DNA from 3 places in the Peribacillus aracenensis genome. Region 2 is predicted to be linked to each of the others. Evidence: riboswitches for the same ligand, from Rfam matches in the RefSeq annotation. Region 2 holds a riboswitch; each other region holds the start of a gene.

Region 1 (5,662 bases), on a different contig from region 2:
CGGTCGTTGATGATAAGGGGAATGGAAAACTCGTTCAATAACTGTTTCAATGCAGAAGCTTTTTTATAAAAGGAAAGGGATGAATTGTTTTTCTCCCTAAGTTGTACGATCGAGACTCCTCCTGAAACCGATTCTGCAATGATTTTGGTCAATTTTTCCAATGCTATGGACTCTTCCGTAACTAAATACAAGCTTAAATCAATTTGGGACTTCTTCATTCATTTTCACCTCATGCATCCAGATTTCCTTATCCATTCTTGATATTGCATCGATTAATCGCACACGAAACGTTCCTGTTCCTTCATCTTTTTGAAGGTTTGCAGCAGCTAGTTCCCCTGAAATGCTCATGGTTGAGATTCCGGCAATTGCCGCAGAATAGAAATCGTCGGTGACTCCTGAAAAAGTGCCGATAAGAGCGGTGGACATGCAGCCGGTACCTGTAACATTAGTTAAAAGAAGGTTTCCATTGTCGATGATGGATGTATGTTTTCCGTCGCTGACCGCATCCTTTGCTCCGCTGACCACGACGATGCTATTCAATTTATTAGCTGCTTGTGCAGCCAGCTCTGCATGGCTAATCGCTAGTTCCCCCGAATCCACCCCGCGTGTAACGGTATCCCCACCCATCAATGAAAGGATCTCACTCGCATTCCCGCGAATGATTTGGAAAGTAACCTTACTAAGGAGCCCTTTGACCTGCTCTGTACGATAGGGGGTGGCACCAACTCCCACCGGGTCCAAAATGACCGGGATATCCATGGTATTTGCCGTCTTACCGGCAATCTCCATTGCTTCCAAGGCTTTATCATCAATCGTACCGAAATTCAAAACCAATGCATCTGCTAATTTGACCATATCCGCCACTTCTCTTGGGCTCGAAGTCATTACTGGTGAACCACCGATGGCAAGGGTGGCATTTGCACAGTCGTTGACCGTAACAAAGTTGGTGATTTGGTGAATGAGTGGTTTTCTTTCTTTTACCTTCACGAATAAATCGGCTGCAGAAACCTTCATATTAATTCACTCCGTTCTTTTTTTGAAAATGAATGAAAATGATGGACAGGTCCATGACCTTTACCGATTGAAAAGCTATTGCGTATCGCTTCAGAAATATAGGTCTTGGCCTTTTCGATCGACTCTTGCAATGGCAGCCCATTTGCCAGGTTTGATGTAATGGCGGATGATAGGGTACAGCCCGTGCCATGAGTGTTCTTTGTATGGATGCGCTCTCCCTCGATCCATTGGAAGTCAGTCCCATCATAAAAAAGATCATTTGGATTTCCTGCTGCATGGCCTCCTTTAAGTAAAACGGCTTTGGGACCCATTTCTTGTATAGAAATGCATGCTTTGTAGAAATCTTGTTCCGTTCGAATCGACAAGCCAGTAAGTACTTCCGCTTCCGGTACATTAGGGGTTACAAGTGTTGCAAGCGGAAGCAAATCCATTTTTAAGGCAGAGACAGCCTTTTCGTCGAGCAAATGATGACCGCTTTTGGAAATCATGACAGGGTCAAGGATAACGATGGCAGGCAAGAAGGTTTTAAGGGACGCAGCGACAGTTTCCACGATTTCTTTTGATCCAAGCATGCCTATTTTTACTGCATCGACAGGAATATCTTCAAAGATAGCTGCAATTTGATCTGATATGATTGCTGTTTCAATTGGCTGTACTGAACGGACTTCCATTGTATTTTGTGCGGTTACGGCTGTGATGGCAGACATTCCAAAGACACCATGTGCAGAAAATGTTTTTAAATCCGCTTGTATTCCTGCGCCGCCCCCTGAATCAGAGCCTGCGATGGTTAATGCTGTTTTCATAAAAAAACCCCTTCATATAAGTATTTTTTAGAAGTATTTTAAGTAATATGAATGCTAAAATCGCACCAGCGAATGAACTGAGCATAAAAGCCGGTAAAAAACCAAAAAGAGCAGCTTTTTCCCCCAATAGTAGGAGGGCAAGTGGATAACAGGCTAGGGAACCGAGAATACCGGTCCCGATCACTTCCCCTAAACAGGCAAATTTTAAGCTTTGTGTTTTTCGGTAAAGGATGGCAGCCAAAAGTGCACCGATCATGCTACCGGGAAAGGCGAAAATTGAACCGGTACCAGACATGTTTCTAATGATGGAAACTAAAAAAGCTTGTGTCACTGCATAAGCTGGCCCCAATAGAACGGCCGTCAGGACATTTGCCAGATGCTGAATAGGAAAGACCTTTGCAAATCCTGCAGGAATGAAAATAAATGAACTGGTCAGCGTTGTAATAGCCGTGATCATGGCAGTCAACGTCAGTTTCTTGACAGGATTCATCATCTACAGCGGCCAATCTTGCTCATTATGAACCATATCCCAAAATAAATATTCATATCGGGAAGTAACCAAAAAGTGCTTTTCTAATCTAAGAAGTTCCTTTTCTGGCATGCCTTCCGTCAATTCTTCCAACAAAGCGATCAGCCATTTATGTGCTTCCCCGAATTCAGGAGATGAATAGGACCTTATCCAATCTGCGTAGCGATTGTTTTCCAATGCTGCTCCATTTTGTTCTTTTAGTAGCAAACCGATTTCATAATAATCCCAAGCGCAGGGCAGGAGACAGGCGATCAAGTCTGCCAAAGTCCCATGCTGAGCTGCATTTAGCATATAGCCTGTATAGGCTAGAGTCGTTGGAGTAGGTTCTGTATCTTCCAATTCCTTGGAAGTGATCCCGAATTCGGAAGCATAATGCCGATGAATATCCATTTCCACTTGAAGGGTTTCATTTAAAATACTCGCAAACTTTGCCATGGTTTCGATGTTATGAGCTTTGATTACACCTAAAGCAAAGAGCTTGGAATAATCCATGAGATAGATATAGTCCTGCTTCAGATAATAGGCAAATTTCTTTTCAGGAAGCGTACCATTTCCAATTGCCTGGACGAAGGGATGTGAATGGTTCCTTTTCCAAATCTCTTTTGACCGTGCATGTAGTCTATCACTGAATGTTTCTAATTTAACATTCTCCATTGTTCATCCTCCTTTAGAATGGATCCCTTTGTTCATGAAAAAACCCCGTTCCTGAATACGGAACGGGGTAGATGGATATAGTCTGAAAATGGACGATATCATCCACTTCCCTCCGCCGGTATGAGCCGGTTCAGGTTCAAAGGGTCCGGAACTAATTCCATCTCAGTCTTAAAAAAAGACTCCCCTAGTGGTGTGAATTGTATGTAATTACTGACATCATATCAGAAAGACAAGAAAATGCAACCTACATTTAAAAGAGGGACCATTTTATGTCCAGGAAAAAAGGGAGAACCAGGTAATTGACTTTTGATGGTTATTAGGATAAAATCATGTCTACATCATTTATATATCGATTTCTTATCCAGAGAGGTGGAGGGACTTGGCCCAAAGAAACCTCGGCAGCGGACCCGTTTTGGGAACTGTGCTAAATCCAACAAGCATATGCTTGGAAGATAAGAAGAGCCGTACGGACACTGTCAGCCTCTTCTTGAATTAGAAGGGGCTTTTATTTTTGGGAAATAACGTTTAGTGACATAATAGAAAAGGTATATATAATTTGGTGAAAATAAAACAAGTTGATAAAGTTTAGCTAACTAGAAGCAGGCTCTAGGATGACTAGGAAAGGAGCCATTTACATGGCAGAATTATTTAAGAGGATCGAACAGAGGAAGGCAAAGCTTATTGAAGAGTTATTGGCCAATGGAGTATACAAAACCTCTGATGAAAGGCATCTTTATGATGCCCCATTAAAAGTACTTGAAGATGAATATAAGATTGTTATAAATAAACCAAATACCGAGTCACCTTCTGAATGGATGACATAGTAAACGATGGACTATAGTTTGGGTTCTTGGATAAGAGATATGATGTAAGCATTCACAGTCTACACTAGTGGATGCTTTTTTGCGTTTAATAGAAAATGACACAAAATATACATAATTACAGGATTAATAGTCATTTTGTCACATTTATCCTTTAAAATAACACATTTAATTTCCGAAAAATAGTTGATTTTAACTAGTAGATTCATTATGATGAAAGTGTAAAAAAATTGAATAAATGGGAGGTGGCTATATAATGCCTTGCCTTAAGGTAACTATAGAAAAAATAGAAGAGAAAAGAAAAGAAATGATCAACTTGGCAGCAATTTACGGCTTATCAAGTCTGCTAACTGTTCAAGCCAGTCAAGAATTGGATACGCTATTAAATGCGTTAACAAGTAAAAGAGATTGTGAACATTTTTACCTCCAGAAAGCATATAGGTATTTTTAAATTAGCCAATTCGCACTCGATTAATATGAAAAAGCTACTGCTCAAGGCAATAGCTCTAAAGAATGATATTACATATCGACACGTTTACCAAGAATGAGCAAATCCCGCTCGATCCCATCCAACTCGGCAACTTGAGGTAAATGTGCCCATTCTTCAAACCCGAATTTGGAAAAAAGCTTAAGGCTTGGTGTATTGTGGGCGAAAATGAAACCCAATAGAGTCTTAACACCTAATTTTGGACTCCATTCAATTGCCTTTTGAATCGAAATTTGTCCGATTCCTTTTCCCCGGAAATAATCATCTATATAAATGCTGATTTCGGCAGTGGATTTATATGCCGGTCTGCCATAGAAGGATTGAAAGCTCATCCATCCAGCAGTTTTCCCTTCTATAGTAATGATAAATAGCGGTCTACTTTCTGAATGATGTTCCTCAAACCATTTAACCCTCGATTGGACGGATACAGGCTCCGTATCTGCCGTGACCATTCTTGAAGCAATTGTTGAATTATATATTTCAACAATTCTGGGCAGATCGGATAGTCCTGCCTCTCTAAACTCTATGAGCTCTTCCATGATTTAAACTCCTAACTATCATTTATTCAATCTCCAGAATGAAGGGTAATCCCATATTTTGTTTAAGGGATGGTGAATGACACCCAATTCATTGAAAGTTTTATATTATCATACACTCTTGAATCTTTATCTGACAATTTTTTTATGTTAAGACTGTAGATTTTTGGGGTATGTAAAAGATTAAATACTTCTAGTAAAGAGACAAGAGGAGAACCAAATGAAAAAATTGGCAGGTTTATTGATTATAGTACTCGTTATATGTTTTGCTGCGTATGAATTTCAGGCCTCGGAGTCGGAAGAGGTGCAAAGGGTGATGGCTTTTGGAGATTCATTAACCTATGGAAAAGGGGATAAGGATGGGGAAGGATATATAGAAGGCCTTGAGGATGAATTGAATAATCCGCAATCGGAACAAAAAGTGAGTTTTTGGAATTACGGTATAAAAGGCCAGGAAACGGATGGGGTGATGAAACAGCTTGATGATTACCGCATTAAAACGAAACTTGATGAAGCCGATACTTTCATCGTTTTTATTGGAACGAATGACTTGATCAATAGTAACGGAGGGGACTTGGAGAAAATAAGTGACCGAAAAATCATTGAAGGAAAACGGGAGTATATCAACCATCTCAAAAAGATTACATCAACCTTGATAGAGGCAAACGATAAGGCGGATATTCTGGTAGTAGGACTATATAACCCAATTAAAGACAATCAAAAACTTGAAAAGCACATTCGTGATTATAACCTGTCAATAAAGGGAATAGCGGATAAAGATAAAAGGATGTTATTCATTCCTACAAATGATCTTTTTG
Region 2 (5,662 bases):
ATTAAGTAGCACTTTGTACATTGCTGACTATAGTCATTCTGTACAAATTCATGATTACAATTCTCCCGAAAAATGTTCAGCTCTCTTTTCAGCTGTTCCAATTGAGTTTCCAACTGTTTCATTTCAACTTTTATCTGGATTACCCGATTCATCGAATTCTCCCTCTCGTCGGAATCATTGATAGATTTCCCCGTCCGTTTTCCTGAATTCATTCGCTTTTTCTTTAAGCCCTTCATCGATTACCGACTCAAAACCCAGACCCTTTTCCTTCGCCAGATCACGGATGTCCTGGGAGATTCTCATACTGCAGAATTTCGGGCCGCACATTGAACAGAAATGGGCAGTTTTGGCACCTTCAGCCGGTAGAGTTTCATCATGATATTCGACCGCCCTTTCAGGATCTAGGGAAAGATTGAATTGATCTCTCCAACGAAATTCGAATCTAGCCTTCGAAAGGGCATCATCCCGTTTTCTTGCATGCGGATGGCCTTTAGCAAGGTCAGCTGCGTGGGCCGCAATTTTATAAGTGATGACCCCTACCCGAACATCCTCTTTATTCGGAAGTCCCAAATGCTCTTTCGGTGTCACATAACAAAGCATGGCAGTTCCAAACCATCCAATCATGGCAGCACCAATCGCAGAAGTGATATGATCGTATCCAGGAGCTATATCCGTTGTCAATGGTCCCAGGGTATAGAATGGTGCTTCTTGACAGACTTCCAGCTGCTTATCCATATTTTCTTTAATCAAATGCATCGGTACGTGACCAGGGCCCTCCACCATGACTTGAACATCGTGCTTCCAAGCAATCTTCGTCAGTTCCCCAAGTGTTTCCAATTCAGCAAATTGTGCCTCATCGTTTGCATCTGCAATGGATCCAGGACGAAGGCCGTCACCTAATGAGAAAGAGACATCATATGCTTTCATGATTTCACAAATCTCTTCAAAGTGAGTATAGAGGAAACTTTCTTGGTGGTGGGCCAAGCACCATTGTGCCATGATGGAGCCCCCTCGGGAAACGATTCCCGTAACTCGCTTGGCTGTCATGGGGATGTATCGCAAAAGGACACCAGCGTGTATGGTGAAGTAATCGACACCTTGCTCAGCCTGCTCGATTAATGTATCCCGGAAAACTTCCCAATTTAAATCCTCCGCGACTCCATTCACTTTTTCCAATGCTTGATATATCGGAACCGTCCCAACTGGCACAGGTGAATTTCTGATAATCCATTCCCGGGTCGTGTGAATATTCTTCCCGGTGGAAAGATCCATTATATTGTCTGCACCCCATCGTGTAGCCCAAGTCATTTTCTCCACTTCAGCTTCGATCGATGAACTGACAGCCGAATTCCCAATATTCGCATTTATTTTCACATGAAAATTACGTCCGATGATCATGGGCTCACTTTCAGGATGGTTAATATTTGCCGGAATGATAGCCCGCCCGCTAGCTACCTCTTCTCTTACAAACTCAGGGGCCACATTTTCCCTGATCGAAATGAACTCCATTTCTGGAGTAATGATACCTTTACGGGCATAATGGAGCTGGGTTACGTTTTTCCCTTTCACTGCACGCAATGGTTTTCTGTTCAATCCCGGAAAAACTTCGGCATTGGATTGTGACTCAACTTTTTTATACCCGTTATCTTCGGGCTTTATTTCACGGCCATCATACTCTTCAACATCTTCCCGTTCCAGAACCCAGCTTCGTCTAATCGGGGCCAGTCCTTTACGAATATCAATGGGATAATCTGAATCCGTATAAAAACCGCTTGTGTCATAAACTCGTAAAGGCGGATTCTCTTCTTCTCCGAATGACCCTGTAGTCGGACTTAGCTTAATTTCACGCATAGGTACTTTAATATCAGGTCTAGACCCTTCAGCATACACTTTTTTACTCCCGGCAAAACTGGACATAATTGAAACGTTCATGTCATTTACAGAATTACTCATCATGATTTCATTTCTCCTTTTTAAGTTCATTTAAAAAGGACAAAATCCAATCCATTTCGCACGAAAAAGCCAGATCTCATATTTAAGACCCGGCTAACGTTAGTATGACTACAGAAATGACCAGTTGAAATGTCATTGTTTAGTAGATTCTAACTTCCCCACGCTGGTATGAACCAGATCAGGTCCTGAGGGTTAAGAAGCTTAAGCGCTTCTCTCTCAGCCCAACTTTTATTGGACACCCCTAGTCTGAATAATTTAATTGATTACAGGGTAACTATATATCACCCTTTTCATTCTGTAAATAATTTGAAAGACCTAATATTTTCATTACAACTCTCCAAAATCTGTTATTTGGAGAGGGCCATTAATTAATTCCCCAAGCTCTCAAGAATTGGGTAAAGCTCCTCTAAATGCTTGATTTCATAGGTTGGAATCACTTCATTCCGTTCCTTATCATGGCGATTTATCCAAACTGACTTTATGCCTACCCGTGATGCTCCAAGGATATCGGTCATTAAATTATCTCCGACCATCAATACTTCATCCTTATCAAGCTCCATGATTTCCAAAGCATGCTCAAAAATGGAGGCATCTGGTTTACCTCGTCCAAAAGCGCCTGAAATCACGATTTGGTCGAAATAAGGAACCAGTTCAGGCGTAATTTCAAGTTTGGTATTTTGCAGTTCAGGCGATCCATTCGTAAGCAATAGCAATTTGTACTTCCCTTTTAATTCATCGAGAACACGGAAGGACTCTTCATAGATAAATGGCTTTTTGCGTCTCTCGGCCGGAAAACGTTCTGCCAGTTCAAGCCCAAATTCCGGATCATCGATCCCTAATGCCTTCAAACCTCTCGTCCACGCTTCTTTCCGATAAGCCGGTGCAATCCCGGCCATCTTCCGGAATTCATCATGATCATCCTGAAAGTTTCCCCATAATCCCTCAAATGGGTTAATTCCGATCATTTTAGTGAATGCATATGTATCGTAAGAAGAATAAAGCTCACGTGCTTCCTTTCGCACAGCCTCTTCAAACTCGTCGACATTCAGGCCATATTTCTCCTTAGCCACTTCGCATGTGGCCACAAAAGCCTCTTTTACACTTTTCTGATCCCAAAGTAATGTATCATCTAAATCAAAAAAAACTGCCTTCAGCAAAATGTCCACCCCTCTTTCCCTATTATTGAATTCGTAGAAATTACACTATTACAATAATAAACCACAACCAATAAAAAAAGAATAACTATTCGGAAAATGAATTCCTCTTTCTTAAAATAAGCAAAAATGACTTACCCTTTCTGGTAGGAAACCTAATATATTCCCTTTATCATCTTTTAAATACATAAAGCTTTCCATTACTGGCAATCTTGAACTTTGGACCATTGAACCCCCGTCGTATCAGCTCTTTCCTCATATATACCATGAGGGCGGCATGACTCACGATCAGAACATCCCTGTCCCCCTTTGCTAAGACCTCATCCAATACTTTATTGATCCTTCGCTCAGCGATCTTAATTTCCGCCCTTGTCTGCTTGTTGATTACCGAGCAGCAGCGGATCCAGATGGCCCAAAGGATGAACGGCAGCTTAACCTTTCCTTTAAGTGGAGGGGAAGGTATTTCCCGCAGCTCCTCCATCCGATGAACCGTACCTGGATAGATATGTTCCGCTGTCTTGACAGCTCTCGACATATCACTGCAATAGCATTCCTGCCATTCCTCCACACCAAACAAAGTCGTTCCGTAAATGATATCCGCTGCATCATAGTCCTCAAACCATTGCCTCATATCATCCGCCGTAACAGGTCTCCCAGTGGGAAATTCATGTGCCACCTTAAAATGCCGTACCAAACCAATTTTCATATATTCTCCTTTTTAACTTTTAAAATATACATTTCGTTTTCTTGTAAAAGTCCTTATCAATATATTACCCTATGTAAAACCATAAAAAAATGTATGTTGCAACCATAAAAAACCTTACTGATCTCTTCTTGACATTGTGTATGCTTAAAAACTCTTACGGATTGTCTCACTATCAGCTTTTGATTATGATGGCATCAAAAAAAGAGAAAGCATTTCGCCTTCTCCAGTTTTGGTTTATTCTATGAATTGAAGTTCCGTTATCGTACATCTTTTCCTGAATTTATATTTCCCGCTTAAATCACTGAATTGATAATCATTGAGGGATTTCCTCAGTTGTTCCTTTAGCTTATCCACAGTGATTGATTCCTCAATTATCTCTTTCCAATTTTCCTTTCCTATTAACTCTTCGAACGGAATTGTAGCCAGGACTTCATCATATATCTGGATACTTTGATCGATGCCGAAGCTGCCATAGATACTGCCATTTTCATCAGCAAAGATATGCTCAGATTCCAATTCTTCCACCAATACTTCTAGATATTCCTTTGACTTAACAGGCTTGATGGCAATCTCTGCTTCCGCCGTTACAGGTCCCAATCTCTTATCGACGATCTCTATCGTCAATTTAACGTGAACGGGCGGATACCCAAACCCTTCACAAAGTTCTGCTGCCGAATTATATACCATCCATATATCCTCCTTTTGTCACTATTATTATATAATAAAAATACTCCATCTCATTACCCAAAACCCTTATTCAAGTTCACTTGGCAATGCATCTAATTATTAAATCAACTCTTCTTTTTGAGTCATATGCTCCTTCATCATCTGAAGGGTCAATCGTAACATTTCCGGAAAAAATCAGTGTAATCCTGATTTCTTCCGTTCAAAGGCATAATTACCATTCATATTTCACACCCATTTTATACGTTTATCCATAATACACCATTACCTATTTGCGAACATATCCAAAAATCCCAATGCATCTCCATGCATTGGAATTTTTATAAGCTTAAGATTAAGGCTTTAACACCACTTTAATGCATCCATCTTCGTGATCGTTAAAAATTTGATAAGCTTCACTCGCTTTTTCGAGAGGGACTTTATGAGATATGATTTCCGTAGGGTCGAACTTTCCATCCGTGATTTCATCAAAAAGCTTTGGCATGTAGTGAATGACTGGTGCTTGCCCCATTTTCAGGTTAATGTTCCTTTCAAATAAATTGCCTAATGGGAACATATTATACTTGGGTCCGTATACGCCAGTCAGTTGGATCGTACCGAATTTACGTACGGCGTTAAGTGCAATCTCGATCGCGCTTAACGTTCCGCCCTGAAGTTTCAGCTTTTGCTCAATCGCCTCGATCGTTGGTTTCTTGCCATCCATCCCATCGATGACCACATCAGCCCCGCCTGAAGTGATTTCCTTAATGTAGCTGCCCATATCGTTATACTCGTCGAATACGCCTCAACCTTATTCATCTGTTTTGCCTTATTGAGCCTATAAGGAAGATTGTCGATTGCAATGACCCTTTTTGCGCCTTTCATCCAAGCGAACTTCTGAGCCATCAAGCCAATCGGCCCACAAGCCAATTACCGCTACCGTATCATCTTTCTTGACGCCAGCATTCTCTACACTCCAATATGCGGTTGGCAGCACATCGGACATGAACAATAGTGCTTCATCTTCAAGTTCACATGACTCTGGTATGACAAACGGCATGAAGTTTCCATATGGGACCCTTAAATATTCTGCCTGCCCGCCTGGATAGTTCCCATATCGTTCCGTAAAACCAAAGTATCCGCCTGTATCCACCGCTTCATTTGGGTTGGAATTATCACATTGGCT
Region 3 (5,662 bases), on a different contig from region 2:
TGATAAAATACAAAATGAAACCATGATCCTTTTTTGAAAACCCAAATTCATAATAGTATGTTCGATTCCGAGTGTCTGTAAATCGCTTTGCCTCCATCGCAACCGCGATTCGGTGAGCACGTCTGATGCTTCCGGATAACAACGGGATGGAATAGGCTTTCATCTTAAAATATACCGATCTTATCCCTTTTCCCCTTTCGAAACCGCGTACCTTCATCGCGTTTCGTATCGTTTGGAACTCCTCCATCATGATGGGAATCAGCCTTAATGCCGCCATGAAACTATAGGCATATTTCGGTTTAAGCTTCACTTGCTGCATTAACGAATAAAACAAGTTCACTGGCCTTGTCGTTAAGGAAAAAGTTAAACCAAGGGCCGCAAAGAACAAAGCTCGAAAGCCTACAAGTATTCCCCTCATGAAACTTTCTTCCGTTATCGATATTAGGCCCCACTCAAACCAGAGCGTCTTACCTTGCCCGAATAATATCATTGCGGAAGAGGTGGATATAAAAATGAAACAAAAGGGAATCGATAAAAGTAAGATTCGTTTTATCGAATGCCCGGTAAAAAACAAAAATAAAAGTAATACGCCAATGGTGATATTCATCATATAATTCAGGTCATGAATGAATAACGCCACGATGCATAACACAATCAGTACACCAAGTTTAAGGCTTGGATTAATTCTATGGAGCCATGTTTCTGTATTTGAAACATTCATCTACATGACACTCCTTTTAAAGTGATAAAACTTCAGTCTCCAAAAATCCGGCCTGCGCAATGTTTTCATCACTTATTACGTTTCCGTCCTTAACCGTCCAGATCCTGGTAGCAAAGTTTTTTGAAATATGATCGTCATGAGTTACCATGATCACTGTTATTCCGCGCCTTCGATATTCCTCAAACCATTCCAGTAATGCAAAGGTATTTTTCGAATCTTGGCCAAAGGTCGGCTCATCAAGGAGAATGATTTTTTTATCTATTACGATTGAAGCAGCTACGCTTAGGCGACGCTTTTGACCCATTGATAATTGAAACGGATGTTTATCCCGATGTGCCATGAGGCCGAACACTTTAAGCAATGTACGGACACTCTCATCTATTTCTTGTTGAGGCCGTTTGTCAATCCGCAATGAATAGGCAATCTCTTCATATACAGTATTTGCAACGAACTGAAACTCAGGATTTTGAAAGACAAACGTCATATGATTTGTTGGATTTTTCACCCTTTTAATGGGGGTCCCCATTAATTCATACTTACCATCCGTTTTTATGAACTGCATCAGTGCATGCAAAAGTGTGCTCTTTCCCGCGCCATTTTCTCCCCTGATTACAATCCATTCCCCTGAACGAACCTTCAGCTCTTCAATCTTGATTTTTTCCTCTTTATTCCGAAAACCGCTAAATCCTTGCACATACATAAGGAGTGAATCATCTGTAAATTGGTGTTCACGAATGGGTGCATGCTCATTTACATATTCATCCCAAACACCTGGAAACCATATTCCATATTCTTTCATTTCATTTTTATATTGTGAAAGAATGGTGTCTTTTGGACCATCAGCCATGATTTGACCGTCATCATTAAAAAGCACGATTCGATCGATGAATTCTAAAACATGGTCAATTTTATGCTCGACGATTATAACCGTTTTGTCTCGGCCAACTTCCTTCAACAAGTCCCAGATTTCTTTTGTTCCTTCTGGATCAAGCATGGCGGTTGGTTCATCCAAAAATATCACTTCTGGTTCAAGGGCCAATACTGAAGCGATTGCCAGACGTTGTTTCATCCCGCCTGATAATGTTTCTATACTTGTATGGCCTAGGTTCAATCCTACTTTACGGATATGATATTGGATTTTCCCTTTCATTTCATCTTTAGGGACGGAAAGATTCTCAAGGACGAAGGCGATTTCCTCATCGGCAAATGGCATGCAAAACTGACTATCAGGGTCTTGAAAAACATACCCCCATGAAGAAGGGCATTTCATTTCTTCAACTATCATCGGGACTTCGATGGAATTCGGAATCAATCCGCTTAACACTTGCAAAAGAGTGGACTTACCACATCCTGACGGTCCCAACAATAGTACCTTTTCTCCTTTATCAAACGATAAGGATAGGTCCTTGAAAATCAAAGATTCATCACCGGGATATTTCATTCTTAACTTCTCAACAGAAATGATTGGTTCCATGGCCCTCAACCTAATTTTGATCCAGTTCTGCATAATCTTTATTTGAAACCGGACGAACAAGATTGGTTACTCCTGTCGCTTCCAGGACTTTAACTAGATAATAGGCAGTCATACCTGCAAAGAAAATGGAACCCACAAACCTCGCTATCATGAATAAAGATAGATTCCAAGTAGATAGCGCACCAATTTCCCCGTATGCAAAATCCATTAGTACGGATGCAAGGCAGGAAGCTACCGCAGCTAAAACGGCCACCGAAATATTGAATTTTTTATATTTGAACGCCATGAACACCAGTTCCGCGAACAAACCTTGGACCACCCCATATAACAGTACGGTCAGCCCCCAAGGAGAACCTAGAAAGAATTCCCCGGAAGCTGCAGCAATCTCCGCCAAAAGTGCCACACCCGGTTTCCGTAAAATTAAAAAGGCGACGGGACCAGCTATAAACCACATTCCATAAATAAGTTGATCCAGATGTAATCCTAATGGTTTAGCGGAATAGTAAATCGAACCCCAAAGGATATAAACGATTCCAAATGCTACCGAAATCACGATCGTGACTAATATATCCGTTAATTTCAATCCTTTTTTCATTATTTCATTCTCCTTTATACTTCCAGTGTTTCCTGGTGCACAGGCCATGTCTCTAAACGATAAGCCATTTCCCAAAATGAGTATTCATATTGGCTGCTAAGGATAAAATGCTCTTTCATTCTCTCCTTATCTTCGTCCGTTACTTTTTCAGCAATCTCATCAAGCCTCGCAATTTGTTCTTCCACCAAAGTGCGGAACCACTCTCCTCCGTACGCCGCTATCCATTCTTGATAAATCGGCTCTTCGGGTATGCAACCTTGCAGCTTTTCACCTATTTCATAATATAGCCAGTAACACGGCAAGATGGCTGCAATAACATCACCTAAATGTCCCGAATAAGCTGCACGATACATATGGGAAGTATAAGCATAAGCGGTCGGGGCGGGTTTGAAATTTTCCCTTTCTTCTTTTGTGATGCCTAATCTCTCAGAGAAATTCTCATGAAGCTTCAACTCTGCTTCATATGTTCCTTGTGCATGGCCGGCAAGCCTGCTTGTTGTATGTAAATCTGTAGCTTTGACTGCCCCTAAAGCTTGAACCCTGGCAAAATGAGATAAATAATAGGCATCTTGCATGACATAAAAACGAAAACATTCCAATGGCAATGTGCCATCTCCTATTCCTGCAACAAACGGGTGATTAAAACTAGCTTCCCAAATATGATCAACTTCCCGACGGATTTCCTCTGAAAACTTCATGTCCATTACCTCCAAATAGTATTTTTCAATGAATCTTACAGAAAAAAACTTTTATCACCCCTTTTTTTTGCAAACAAAAAACCACTTTCTTAAACGTAAAGAAAGTGGTTGTACTTGAAAAAATACAGAAACGTATCGTTCCAGACCCCACTTCCCTACGCTGGTATAAACCAGATCAGGTTCTAAGGGTCTTAAAGTCATACTCTAATCTCAGCTTCTGCGGTAAAATCAACTTTTACCTATAAAGCACCCCTAGTGGTACAAATTGTATATTTTATTTTCATTTGCCTTTATATTAACACGATAAATCCAATTGTCAAACGTTTTAGAAAAATTTTCAACCTAATGCTTTAGGTTTACTAGCCTTTCAATCTTGCATAACCACCCAACTATATTGATTAGACCATAGTTAATCCACCATTTACGGAAAGTGTTTGCCCCGTAATATACCCTGCATCTTCCGAAACGAAATAGGCAACAGCACTGGCAATGTCCTCTGGTTGAGCTAGCCGGCGAAAAGGAATCGCTTTTTCCAAGGCACCTGCTATACCTTCATTATACGAGCCTATTTCTTGAAATAGAGGTGTATCTGCTGGACCTGGTGCAATACAATTGATGTTTAGTTTGTGACGTGCCATTTCTCTTGCTATCGTTTTTGTGAAGGCAATCACCCCTCCCTTAGCAGCCGAATAAACTGCCTCTCCACTTGATCCTACTCTAGCTGCATCAGATGCAATATTTACTACCTTTCCGTAACCATTTTCAATCATGAGAGGTAAAATTTCCTTGCAAGTATGGATCTGCCCAAGTAAATTAATATCGATAATCCTTTTCCAAGTGCTAGGATCACTTTTTAAAAAAGGTTCCACCTTATCCCAGCCTGCATTATTAACCAATATATCTATTTTATGATAATGATTCACTGTTTCTTCAACGGCCTTTTTAACACTTTCTAATTTGGTTACATCACAATGGATCGCCCTAGCTTCAAAACCCGAATTTTCGATTAAAGAAACCGTTTCCTCAGCATTTTTATGATTTATATCAGCCACGATGATGTTAAAATTGCAAGAAGCCAATTTTTTTGCAATCTCTCTGCCGATTCCGCTTCCGGCACCGGTAATAAATGCGATTCTTTTATTCATCGTATTTCCCTCCACTTTCACCATTTAGTCAATATGGATTTATTTAAACTGCTTATATCTTGTCGACTAACTTTTCATTTATCATTTCCCGGAGCCGGAATTTCTGGATTTTCCCGCTTGCCGTACGAGGAAAGTCATCCATTATTTCAAGAAGTTCAGGCCAATATTGTTTGGCCAAACCCTTTTGCGAGAGAAATTCCTGCATGGAATCCATCGTGATCGGGCTCTTCCCCGTTTTCATGCTGATACATGCACATGCTTTTTCCTGAAGACGGGAATCTGGAACTGCAATAACCTGAGCGCTAGAAATATCCGGGTGTTCATACAATACATTTTCTACATAAGCGACTGGAATATTTTCACCGCCACGTATGATTATGTCTTTGTTTCTTCCAGAAATTCGAATATATCCTTCTTCATCAATGAATGCCCGATCACCGGTAATGAACCATCCGTCACTATATTCAGCTAAAGTATCCTCGATCCGTTTAAAATAGCCGACAAAAAGAGCCGGACCCCTTACTAATAAAGAGCCTTCTATATTCGGGGCACAGACCTCCCCTTCAAAATCTACGACCTTTAGTTCCATTCCCGGAAACGGAGTTCCGTCGGTATTCGTCAGTTTTTCTTCTGGATCTTCAAGTCTCGTCAAGGTTACCAAGCCATCTTCCGTTTGACCCCACCCTGACAATATTTTGAACGGGACTTTTTCCATGGCTTCCTTTACTAAATGCCTGGGAATCGGGGCACCTAAAGCTACGAAGACTCGTAGCGAATTAAGGTCATACCTTTCTATCCCCTCCATTTGAACCGTATCTTGCAGAAAAGGAGTAGCTCCGGCCGTAAACGTTATTTTCTCCCTCTCTACCCATTCAATAAACTCTTTCGGATTCCAAATGTCTTGATAGACTCCCGTACCTCCAATATGTGTAGGGAGCCTAACTCCATAACCAAAACCTGTTTGATGGGCGAACGTTGACGCCATGAAAAGAACATCATCGGATGTTAAATGTAAGCGGTCAATCCAAT

What was found. Region 2 has a riboswitch for thiamine pyrophosphate ahead of thiC (phosphomethylpyrimidine synthase ThiC). Riboswitches for the same ligand answer to the same signal wherever they lie in the genome.
Region 1: linked by a shared signal. The riboswitch ahead of tenA (thiaminase II) and the one ahead of thiC (phosphomethylpyrimidine synthase ThiC) in region 2 are both predicted to bind thiamine pyrophosphate.
Region 3: linked by a shared signal. The riboswitch ahead of tenA (thiaminase II) and the one ahead of thiC (phosphomethylpyrimidine synthase ThiC) in region 2 are both predicted to bind thiamine pyrophosphate.

The regions. Positions count from the first base shown of each region.
Region 1 covers NZ_JANZMJ010000001.1:160,616-166,277, forward strand. Annotated here, with positions in the region: gene thiE (thiamine phosphate synthase) at 1-218, opposite strand, end outside; gene thiM (hydroxyethylthiazole kinase) at 199-1,014, opposite strand; gene thiD (bifunctional hydroxymethylpyrimidine kinase/phosphomethylpyrimidine kinase) at 1,011-1,817, opposite strand; gene thiW (energy coupling factor transporter S component ThiW) at 1,786-2,307, opposite strand; gene tenA (thiaminase II) at 2,311-3,000, opposite strand; TPP riboswitch at 3,091-3,196, opposite strand; SAM riboswitch class I at 3,355-3,459, shown strand; gene N0M92_RS00820 (Fur-regulated basic protein FbpA) at 3,636-3,824, shown strand; gene N0M92_RS00825 (aspartyl-phosphate phosphatase Spo0E family protein) at 4,078-4,272, shown strand; gene N0M92_RS00830 (GNAT family N-acetyltransferase) at 4,341-4,847, opposite strand; gene N0M92_RS00835 (GDSL-type esterase/lipase family protein) at 5,065-5,662, shown strand, end outside.
Region 2 covers NZ_JANZMJ010000021.1:15,172-20,833, reverse strand. Annotated here, with positions in the region: gene N0M92_RS19120 (hypothetical protein) at 1-152, opposite strand, end outside; gene thiC (phosphomethylpyrimidine synthase ThiC) at 175-1,956, opposite strand; TPP riboswitch at 2,092-2,206, opposite strand; gene N0M92_RS19110 (HAD family hydrolase) at 2,322-3,110, opposite strand; gene N0M92_RS19105 (histidine phosphatase family protein) at 3,280-3,813, opposite strand; gene N0M92_RS19100 (hypothetical protein) at 4,048-4,500, opposite strand; partial or broken gene N0M92_RS19095 (zinc-dependent alcohol dehydrogenase) at 4,832-5,662, opposite strand, start outside.
Region 3 covers NZ_JANZMJ010000011.1:57,611-63,272, forward strand. Annotated here, with positions in the region: gene N0M92_RS13055 (energy-coupling factor transporter transmembrane component T family protein) at 1-721, opposite strand, end outside; gene N0M92_RS13060 (ABC transporter ATP-binding protein) at 738-2,195, opposite strand; gene N0M92_RS13065 (ECF transporter S component) at 2,206-2,790, opposite strand; gene tenA (thiaminase II) at 2,805-3,488, opposite strand; TPP riboswitch at 3,624-3,752, opposite strand; gene N0M92_RS13075 (SDR family NAD(P)-dependent oxidoreductase) at 3,887-4,633, opposite strand; gene N0M92_RS13080 (AMP-binding protein) at 4,686-5,662, opposite strand, start outside.